One region of the Synechococcus sp. RC10B2 genome, then DNA from elsewhere that is predicted to be linked to it. Evidence: riboswitches for the same ligand, from Rfam matches in the RefSeq annotation. Region 1 holds a riboswitch; the other holds the start of a gene.

What was found. Region 1 has a riboswitch for cobalamin ahead of NW855_RS10355 (sirohydrochlorin chelatase). Riboswitches for the same ligand answer to the same signal wherever they lie in the genome.
Region 2: another riboswitch for cobalamin. It lies ahead of metE (5-methyltetrahydropteroyltriglutamate--homocysteine S-methyltransferase); the one in region 1 lies ahead of NW855_RS10355 (sirohydrochlorin chelatase).

The regions. Positions count from the first base shown of each region.
Region 1 is NZ_JANSHO010000070.1:14,794-19,689, forward strand. It holds gene NW855_RS10340 (DUF5340 domain-containing protein) at 1-42, shown strand, start outside; gene NW855_RS10345 (heavy-metal-associated domain-containing protein) at 102-296, shown strand; gene NW855_RS10350 (heavy metal translocating P-type ATPase) at 409-2,724, shown strand; cobalamin riboswitch at 2,853-2,989, shown strand; gene NW855_RS10355 (sirohydrochlorin chelatase) at 3,019-4,047, shown strand; gene NW855_RS10360 (hypothetical protein) at 4,159-4,896, shown strand, end outside.
Region 2 is NZ_JANSHO010000079.1:17,459-22,354, reverse strand. It holds gene moaA (GTP 3',8-cyclase MoaA) at 1-755, shown strand, start outside; gene moaC (cyclic pyranopterin monophosphate synthase MoaC) at 760-1,854, shown strand; gene NW855_RS12600 (MoaD/ThiS family protein) at 1,793-2,092, shown strand; gene NW855_RS12595 (molybdopterin synthase catalytic subunit) at 2,093-2,578, shown strand; tRNA gene NW855_RS12590 (tRNA-Arg) at 2,612-2,686, shown strand; cobalamin riboswitch at 2,701-2,906, shown strand; gene metE (5-methyltetrahydropteroyltriglutamate--homocysteine S-methyltransferase) at 3,312-4,896, shown strand, end outside.

The DNA of each region.
Region 1 (4,896 bases):
GACTACCGCTGGAATATGGACGAGCCTCAGCCTCCCTCTTGACCTTCCAGCCCACTGTAAGGTTTAGCATCCTTTCAGTGGCATTGGGGGGGTTTTCCAAGATGCAGGTTGTTTTGACGGTGCCCAAGCTGGCCTGTGGGGCCTGTATAGACACCATTGCGCAAGCGGTGCGGCAACTGGATCCCCAGGCGCAGGTGGAAGGGGATCCCAAAACCAAACAGGTGCGGATCACTTCTGAGCGGTCTGTGAGCGATTTGCGGCAGGCCCTCACCCAGGTGGGATATCCCCCGGCCTAGTCAATTTTGGGCCGGGAACGGTCGGGCGTCTGTTTTGAATTTCTGTACAGATGGCTGCCTTCGCCCTGCCCAGGGTGGAGAGTAGCTGTCGTTTCATCAACAAGGTGTTGCCATGTCTGCCCATAAAGGGTCATCGGGTGCACTATCGGCCTCTGCGCCTTCTCCTGAGGGCACTTGGCAGTTGGCCCTGCAAGGGATGAGCTGTGCCTCCTGCGCCCGCAGCATCGAACAGGCCCTCACTCAGGTGCAGGGGGTGTCCCACGGATCAGTGAATTTTGCCAGCGAGCAGGCCACCGTCAAAGGGGATCCCAGGCTGGTGGATCCGCAGGCGCTGATTCGGGCGGTGGAGCGGGCGGGGTATCGGGCGCGCCTTATCCAGGAGGATTGGCAGCTGGACGATCTGTCGGATCCAGAGCGGATCGCCCAACGGGCCGCAGAACGGGAACTGAAGCTCAAGGTGGCGATAGGGGTGGGCATCAGCACGGTGCTGGTGATCGGATCCCTGCCGATGATGCTGGGGATGGACATCCCGGGCTTTCCCATGTGGCTGCACAATCCTGGGTTGCAGTTGCTGCTGACGGCTCCGGTGCAGTTTTGGGTGGGCAAGCATTTTTATCGAGGCGCTTGGGCCGCTTGGCAACGGCGTTCAGCGGATATGAACACGCTGGTGGCCTTGGGGACGAGCGCGGCTTTCTTCTATTCCATTTTCCCAACGGTTTTCCCCGACTCTTTCCATCGGCAGGGACTGCATCCCGATGTGTATTACGAAGTGTCGGCGGTGGTCACCACCCTGATTCTGGTGGGCAAGTGGATGGAGCAACGGGCCAAAAGGCAAACCTCTGAGGCCATTCGCAAGCTGATCGGGCTGCAACCGAAAACGGCAAGGGTAATTCGCCATGGGGTGGAGCAGGATATTCCGATTCGGGAAGTGCAGGTGGGGGATCGGATCCGGGTGCGCCCCGGCGAGAAGGTGCCGGTGGATGGGGTAATCCTAGAGGGATCCTCCACCCTCGACGAGTCGATGGTGACCGGCGAGAGCCTGCCTGTTGTCAAATCGGCGGGGGATGAGGTGATTGGGGCAACGCTGAATCAGACGGGCAGCTTTGTGATGGAAGCGCGGCGGGTGGGCAAAGACACAGTTCTGGCCCAGATCGTGCGCTTGGTGCAGGAAGCTCAGGGATCCAAAGCTCCGATTCAACAGTTGGCGGATCGGGTCACCTCCTGGTTTGTGCCGGCGGTGATTGGGGTGGCAGTTCTAACTTTTGTGCTCTGGTGGGTGCTGGCCGATAACCCGACACTGGCCTTGGTGAACACAATTGGGGTGCTGATCATCGCCTGCCCTTGCGCGCTGGGGTTGGCGACCCCCACCTCGATCCTGGTGGCCGTGGGACGAGGGGCGGAATTGGGGATCCTGGTGAAAAGTGCCGACAGCCTGGAATTGGCCCACGACTTGCGCACGGTGGTCTTGGACAAAACCGGCACCCTGACCGAAGGTCGTCCCACTGTCACCGATATTTGGGCTAATGGCTCCTCTCCCCTGACGGTGTTGCGCCTGGCAGCGGCAGTGGAGCGGCACTCGGAACATCCTTTGGCCCAGGCGGTGGTGCAGAAAGCCGAAGCCGAAAAAATTGTGATCCCTCCTGCCTGGCACTTTCAGGCAAGGGTAGGCAGTGGGGCAGAAGCTTGGGTGGAAGATCAGTGGATTCGCATCGGTCGGCTGAGCTGGCTACAGGAGATGGGGATCCCCTGGGATCCCTCTTGGTCAGAGCGGGTTCAGAATTGGGAAAGCCAGGGCAAAACGGTGATCGGCGTAGCGCAATCCCAGAGTCTGGTGGGGCTGTTGGCCATTGCCGATCCGCTCAAACCCACCTCTCCTGAGGCAGTGCAACAGCTGCAACAGATGGGTCTAGAGGTGATCCTGCTAACCGGGGATAACCCCACTACGGCCCAAGCGGTTGCTCGGCAAGCAGGCATTCAGCGGGTAATTGCCCAAGTCCGTCCGGATCAGAAGGCAGCTTACATACGCAGCCTAAGACAACCGCGACGGCGGGTGGCGATGGTGGGAGATGGCATTAACGATGCTCCGGCTCTGGCAGAAGCTGATGTGGGGATCGCCATTGGTACAGGTACGGATGTGGCGATGGCCGCCAGCGATATTACCCTCATGTCGGGGGATCTGCGGGGAGTCGCCACAGCCATTCAACTCAGCCGGGCCACCCTCAACAACATCCGCCAGAACCTCTTCTTCGCCTTTATCTACAACACGCTCGGGATCCCGATTGCCGCCGGGGCGCTCTACCCCTTCACCGGTTGGCTGCTCAACCCCATGCTGGCGGGGGCAGCCATGGCCCTGAGTTCCGTTTCGGTGGTCGCCAATGCCCTGCGCCTGCGACACTTTCGAGCCCACAGACCGGCAGGCCGGCGTTAGGCCCTCTCCCAGGGGCAAGGGGGATTAGCGCGGCAACAGTTTTGCTGCCCTTTGAGCATGAGTCTGCCGTACCGCTCATGCCTCAGGGCTATCTTCTGGCAGACAAGGACATCCCCCCCAGGGGGCTTGGTGAACGACAAGCGGCAAGCTAACCTAAAAGGCTCAGGCAGACTGGGGAAAGTGCGGTGCAAGTCCGCCACTGTGACGCAACTGTGATGGGATCCCTCCCTCAGCCAGAACACCCACCTGCCGTTGTCCTGTACCCCTTGCGATTCACAAGGAACGGAGTTTTTTGTGTTGGATGTCCTCAGTTTTTCCCCTCCCCGTGCGGTTGGGCAGTTTTCTTCTCCTGCCTTGCCCCTGTTGCTCATCGGCCATGGATCCCGTGACCCTGAAGGGCAGCAAGCCTTTCTGGAGCTGGCCCAAGTTTATCAATCCCTCACCCCCCATCGGCCGGTGATCTCCTGCTTTTTGGAGCTAGCCCAGCCCAGTATTGCCCAGGGGGTGGAACAATGCTTGGCCCAAGGGTGGCAGGAGATCGTGGCCCTGCCGCTGCTGCTTTTTGGGGCGCGCCACAACAAGTTCGATGTGACGATGGAACTGGATCGCCTGCAGGCCCTCTATCCCCAGTTGCGCATTCATTACGGTGGGCCGTTGGGGATCCGCATCGAGATCCTGCAACTGCTGCGAGACCGATTGGCCGCTTTGATGGCCGCCCAACCGCAGCGGATCCCAGAAGCAGAAACCGTGCTCCTGTTTGTGGGTCGCGGCTCCAGCGATCCCGAGGCCAATGCCGAAGCCTGTAAACTGGCTCGGCTGCTTTGGGAAGGATCTGGGTTTGCCGCTGTGGAAACTTGCTTTATCGGCATTACCCATCCCCGCCTGCCCGTGGGATTGGAGCGGGCCCTCTCTTGGCAGCCGCGCCGGGTGGTTGTGCTGCCCTATTTTCTCTTTACAGGGGTGCTGGTGAAAAAAATCGAGGCGGCGGTGCAAGAACGGCGACGCCAATACCCCGAGATCGACTGGCTGATGCTGCCGGAATTGGGCCTTGTGGACGCGGTGCTGCACAGCCTGCAGCAACTGGAGCAGGAAGCTCTCCAGGGCCAAACCCTGATGAACTGCCACCTCTGCAAGTTTCGCCTGGCGGTGAGCGCAGAGCTGGGAGCGGGGCATACTCATCACCATGACCATGACTCCCATGGGCACGGATCCCATCACCATCACTCTCACCATCACCACAACCACGGCCATACCCCCGCAGCAGCAGCGGATCCCTGGGCCGAATTGCAGAGCTACCACCAGCGGGCTTGGCAAGTGCCCTAAGCGAGAAACAGAGGCTGCCGGCGGGATAAACTGAGATGCAGGCAGGCGATCTGTGAACCTGACCTCTGGTTCTCCTGCTCCGGTGGTTCTGCTAGCGAAAAAACAGAAACGATGATGTTCTCCCGCTCCTCTTGGGTCTCAGGTGCCGCTGCCGCGGGGAGCGGGATCTTTGTCTTCGCGTTGGTGGTGGGCCTGCTGGATCAGATCCTGCCGACCCTGCCCAAGGTTTCCCTGTCCTTGGCCGGGATCCCTGGGCTCCTGGCTGCAATTGGGGCCTCCTATGGGGCCTGGCGGGTGGTTCAGATGGGTCTGCAGTCGGGCTCCTGGACTGATTTTCGGGCCTCGCTGGTAGCGGCTCTGTCTCCCTTTGATCCCGCCGATTATGGCGGCAACCCTCGGCAACCCGAGGAGGATTCTCTCCCTTTGCAGTCGGTTGACGAGGATCCTCGAACCCAGATCCGCGATCGACAAATTCTTGATCAAGCTGAGCAGCAGACGGAAACTGAAACCGAAGTAAGCGAACACACTCAAGTAAGACTGCAGGGCGAGCAGCACCAGGATCAAGCTTCGCAGGCCAAGGCCCAACAGTTGCAGCCCCTACAAGAATTGTCATCACCTTCTTCCCCAAGCCCTGAGTCGGCAAAACCCACACCAGAGCCAGAGCTCAACCAAAAACTTCGCCAACTCCAGATGCAGGTCGCCACTCTGAAAATAGAACTGGAACTCCAAGAAATCCAACTGCAGCAGTTGGAGGTGAGGCGGACTCGGCTTCAGCAGCAGAAGCAGAAACTCAAGCACGTTCTGCGTCGCACGGCGTCCGAAAATCAAAGGCTGCGCTTCTTACAGGAG
Region 2 (4,896 bases), on a different contig from region 1:
AAGTTCGCATTACAGGTGGTGAGCCTCTGGTTCGGCAAGACTTTGATGAAGTCATTCAGGAACTTGCCAAGCTGAAGATCCCGTCCCTCAGCCTAACAACCAATGGCCTGCTGCTCCACCGCTACTGGGACGTTCTCAAGGCTGCCAATGTTCTCAACCTTAATGTCAGCCTCGATAGCCTACAGCCCTCCACCCAAGCTGCAATTGCCCGTCGCGACTGCCTGGCGGATATTCTCCGTAATATCCAGGAGGGTATTGCCCGGGGATTTAGCCTCAAAGTCAATACGGTTGTAATGCGGGGGATCAACGATTGCGAGCTATTTGATTTCGTTGAGTTTGCCCGCAAGACAGGCGTGACAGTTCGCTTTCTGGAGCTGATGCGGGTCGGCTATGCCAACTCTCTCTATGAAGAACACTACGTTTCAGCACAAGAGTGCATTGCCCGTCTGCAAGAACGCTATACTCTAACCCCCCTTCCAGCGGCACCTGATTCGACAGCGTTTTACTTTACAATCGACGAGAATGTTAAAGTTGGATTTATTGCCTCTGAGTCTCAGCCCTTCTGCAGCAGCTGTTCCCGGTGGCGCTTGACAGCTGATGGTCGTCTCTTTGCCTGCCTATTTAGTGAGGAGGGTCTCTCGGTTCGAGACAAAACACCAGGCCAACGTCAGCAAATTTACCAGCAGCTTTTGGGGATGAAACCACTGCGCCGGGTTGAGCAGGTCTCACACCCAATGTACGGCTTAGGGGGCTAGCTCTATGGACAAAGCTGATCGTACATGGGCCCATCTTAATGCTCAAGGCCATCCGCATATGGTAGATATTAGCCACAAATCGGTGTCTTTGCGAACGGCCACAGCACGGGCAAGAGTTCAACTGCCACCTGCTCTCAGATCCTATGTTGTTGGCCAAGATATCCACCTGAAAAAAGGACCGGTATTTCAGACAGCAACCATTGCCGGTACAATGGCTGTTAAAAGAACTGACCAACTGATCCCCTTTTGTCATCAGATCCCTGTTGAAGACTGCACCTTTGATATCACAATTGATGATCACTTGCTTGTAACCATCCACTGCACTGTCAAGACCAGCGCTAAGACAGGGGTTGAAATGGAAGCTCTCTGTGGTGCGGCAACAGCAGCGCTGACAATCTATGACATGTGCAAGTCGGTGTCGCCCCATATCTGCATCCAGGAGACCCGCCTAGTAACTAAGTCCGGCGGCAAAAACGCCCTCCTGGAACGTCCCCTCTATGGCTTGGTGCTCACAGGGGGACGTAGCAAGCGCATGGGTCGCGATAAAGCGCTGCTGAACCCTTTTGGCAAACCCCACGCCGCCTATCTCTATGAACTGCTGCAGCCCTACTGCCAGCAGGTTTACTTGTCAGCGCGTGCCGGTCAGTGGTCGGGCACAGCTCTAGAGCTCTTGCCCACACTACCAGATCTAGTAGAAAGCGTTGGCCCGATCAGTGGCCTATTGACTGCCTTGAATACTCATCCTGAAGCTAACTGGTTGGTTGTTGCCTGTGATCTACTGAACCTTCGGTCAGAAACAATCCAAAAGCTGCTGGATCACTACCAAGCCGAAACAATCGCGACTTGCTATGTTAACCCCGAGCGCGGCTTCCCGGAAGCTCTTTGCGCCATCTATACTCCTCAAGCTGCAGCGGTACTAGAAAGGGCTTACGCGGAAGGGGTGTACTGCCCTGTGGAAATCCTCAGCAGGCAGCCCTGCACCCTAGTTACCCCCAACCATGAGGTCGAGCTCATGAACGTCAATACCGCCGAGGAGTATGCCACTTTCCAATCAGTTTGGGGTAGTTGCAGCCATGGTAACTCAATCTGTCCTAAGTAAGACCGTAACAATTCAATATGTAGCAGTGCTGCGGGAACAGGCTCAGCGGAGCAGCGAAGTGCTGCAAACCAGTGCAGCAAACTACCTAGAGCTCTATCAGCAGCTGCAAGCAAAGTATGGATTTTCGCTAGCAGCGGAGGACGTTAAGGTTGCTGTCAATCATGAGTTCTGTGACTTGACTAGGCCGATAGATGAAGGTGCCTTGGCAGTTTTCATTCCACCAGTTTGTGGGGGCTAAATGCTGCGTTTTCTAATTGTGGATAGCACCATCCAGCCAGCTGAACTCAGTCGTTTGCTCGTCAATAACACAGCGGGTGCCTTAGTAACCTTCGAGGGCTGGGTACGCAACCACAGCCAGGGCAAACCTGTTCTCAGCTTGGAGTACGAAGTCTACGAGATCCTTGCCCAGAAGGAGGGCGAGAAGATCCTCCGAGAAGCCCACGCCAAGTTTGGCCTCTGCGGTGCTGTTGCCTGTCACCGCCAGGGTCATCTTGCAATTGGTGATATTGCGGTTTGGGTTGGTGCTACAGCTGAACATCGCGGCGCCGCTTTTGCTGGAGCACGTTACATCATTGATGCAATCAAGGAGCGCTTGCCCATTTGGAAAAAAGAGTACTACTGGGGTGAGCCGCCGCGTTGGGTTTTGTGTCAGAAAGCAAAGCCTTTGTTCCAGCAATTCCATAAGAACGCTATTGCTCGGCAGCCTTGCGGCGATACCCCCTAGCCTCTCTGCTAGTATCAGTGAGGTACCTGACCTGGGGCTGTAGCTCAGCCTGGATAGAGCAAGCGCCTCCTAAGCGCTAGGTCGGCGGTTCAAATCCGCCCAGTCCCGCTAAAACCAGTGATAGGATAAAGTCTACTGTCGGTTCTGACGGGGATCAGCCGTCAGAGGCAACGGGGAAAGTGCAGTGAGAATCTGCCGCTGTCCCGCAGCTGTGAGCCGGTTTTGGACTTGGGATCCCTAGTTCGTTGTTGCAAGAGGCCTTGAGACGCAAGCCAGCCCCTCCAAAACTGAGCAAGTCAGAATGCCCGCCGGCGGTTTTTCCACAGTTCACCATATCTGCGAGGTACAGATATGCTCCCCATTTTGACGTTAGCCCGTTCCCGTCTCGAAGTTTTTTCATCGGCCTGCTTACGGATTTTCGACGCTCTCGGATCGTAGGCACTCAGTCAAAAGCGCGGACAAGAGAGCTGAGCAGTTAGCTCAGGGGCAGCTAGGAGGACGGTTGCTCGCTTTGGTTGCACAAAAGAGTCCTCTGGGCATCCCCCTGTGCAGAGTGGGCAAGCCGCCAGGGTGAAGGAACGCCTTGACAGCTCCGGCAGGTTTCCTGGCCTAGGGAAAACCTTCTGCCGGGATGCCACCGATAGGCATGTCGGCGGCCATCTCTTGCTGCCTAGGTTGGATGACAACTGGCGGCAACCTCAATTACCGAATTCGATTCAGGACAAGGTACCTTATGGCCATTGAAACTCAAACCCTAGGCTATGCCCGCATGGGCAAGCGCCGCGAGCTGAAGAAAGCCCTGGAGGCCTTTTGGGGCGGCACCCTGGAGGCGGAAGCCTTGTTGGCGACGCTGCAGGATCTGGAGAGTCAGGCCTGGCGAACCCAGCGACAGGCCAACCTCGACCACATTGCCGTAGGAGATCAAACCCTCTACGACCACGTTTTGGACTGGGCCACCTGGCTGGGGCTGATTCCCTCCCGGTTTCAGAGCTTATCAGGCCTGGAGCGCTACTTTGCCATGGCGCGGGGGCAGGAGGGGCTGCCGGCCTTGGAAATGACCAAGTGGTTTGACACCAACTACCACTACTTGGTGCCGGAAATTGAGGCCGACGCGATCCCTCAGGCCCATTTCGACGACTTCCTGGCCACGGTGCGACGGGCGCAAGGGATCCTAGGAAACCGCACCAGCCCCGTCCTCCTCAGTCCGGTTACCCTTCTTGCTCTAAGCCAGCGCTCTGGCGAGTTGCGGGGGGATCTGGAGAAGCTGCTTCCTCTCTACAGAGAACTCTTGCAGGAGCTGCAGCGCCTGGGGATCCGGGAAGTGCAAGTCCATGAGCCCATCTTGGTGACCAGCGAAGGCAAAAGTCTTCAGGAAGCGGTGGAGCAGACCTACCGCTGGCTTGCAAGCGTGGGGATCCCTCTCCACCTGGTTACCTACTTTGACGACTTGGGGGAGACTTACCCCTGGGCGGTGGAGCTTCCGGTAGCTGGCCTCAGCCTCGACTTCACCCGCGGCCACAACCTGGAACTGGTCAGAGCCCACGGCTTCCCCGCCGACAAGATCCTGGGGGCGGGGGTAGTGGACGGGCGCAACGTCTGGCAGATCCAGCCCAAAGCCGTTCTGGCCACTCTGCAAGAGCTGCAAGCCCTAGCCCCCAACCTGCGGGTGCAGCCTTCTTGCTCGCTCCAATTTGTGCCCCACGACGCTGCTCTGGAAACCCACCTGCCAGAGCCTTTGCGCAATGTTCTCAGCTTTGCCGAGCAGAAGCTGGCCGAGGTGGTTCTGCTGGCCCGCACCCTCAACGGCGAAGACACCGCCGCCCAGCAGCAGGAGCTGGAGCAGCAGTGGCAGGCCTTCCAGGACTTCAATCCCCCCAACTCTACAGTGCGCCAGGCCTTGGCCAACCTGACGGCGCAGGACTTCCAGCGCTCCCTTCCCTACGAGCAGCGTATAGGCCGGCAGGTCAAGCTGCCACCGCTGCCGACCACCACCATCGGCTCTTTTCCCCAAACCCCCGAAGTCCGGCAGTGGCGGGTCAAGTACAAAAAGGGCGAGATCTCCCAGGCCGAATACGAAGCTGCCATCGACGCCGAAATTGCCAAGTGCATCCGCATCCAAGAAGAAATTGGCCTGGATGTGCTGGTGCATGGTGAGTTCGAGCGCACCGACATGGTGGAATACTTCGCCCAACAACTGCAGGGCTTTGCCTTTACCGAGCACGGCTGGGTGCAGAGCTATGGCAGCCGCTGCGTGCGTCCCCCCATTCTCTACGGCGACGTGTCTCGCCCTCGCCCCATGACGGTGCGGGAGTTCAAGG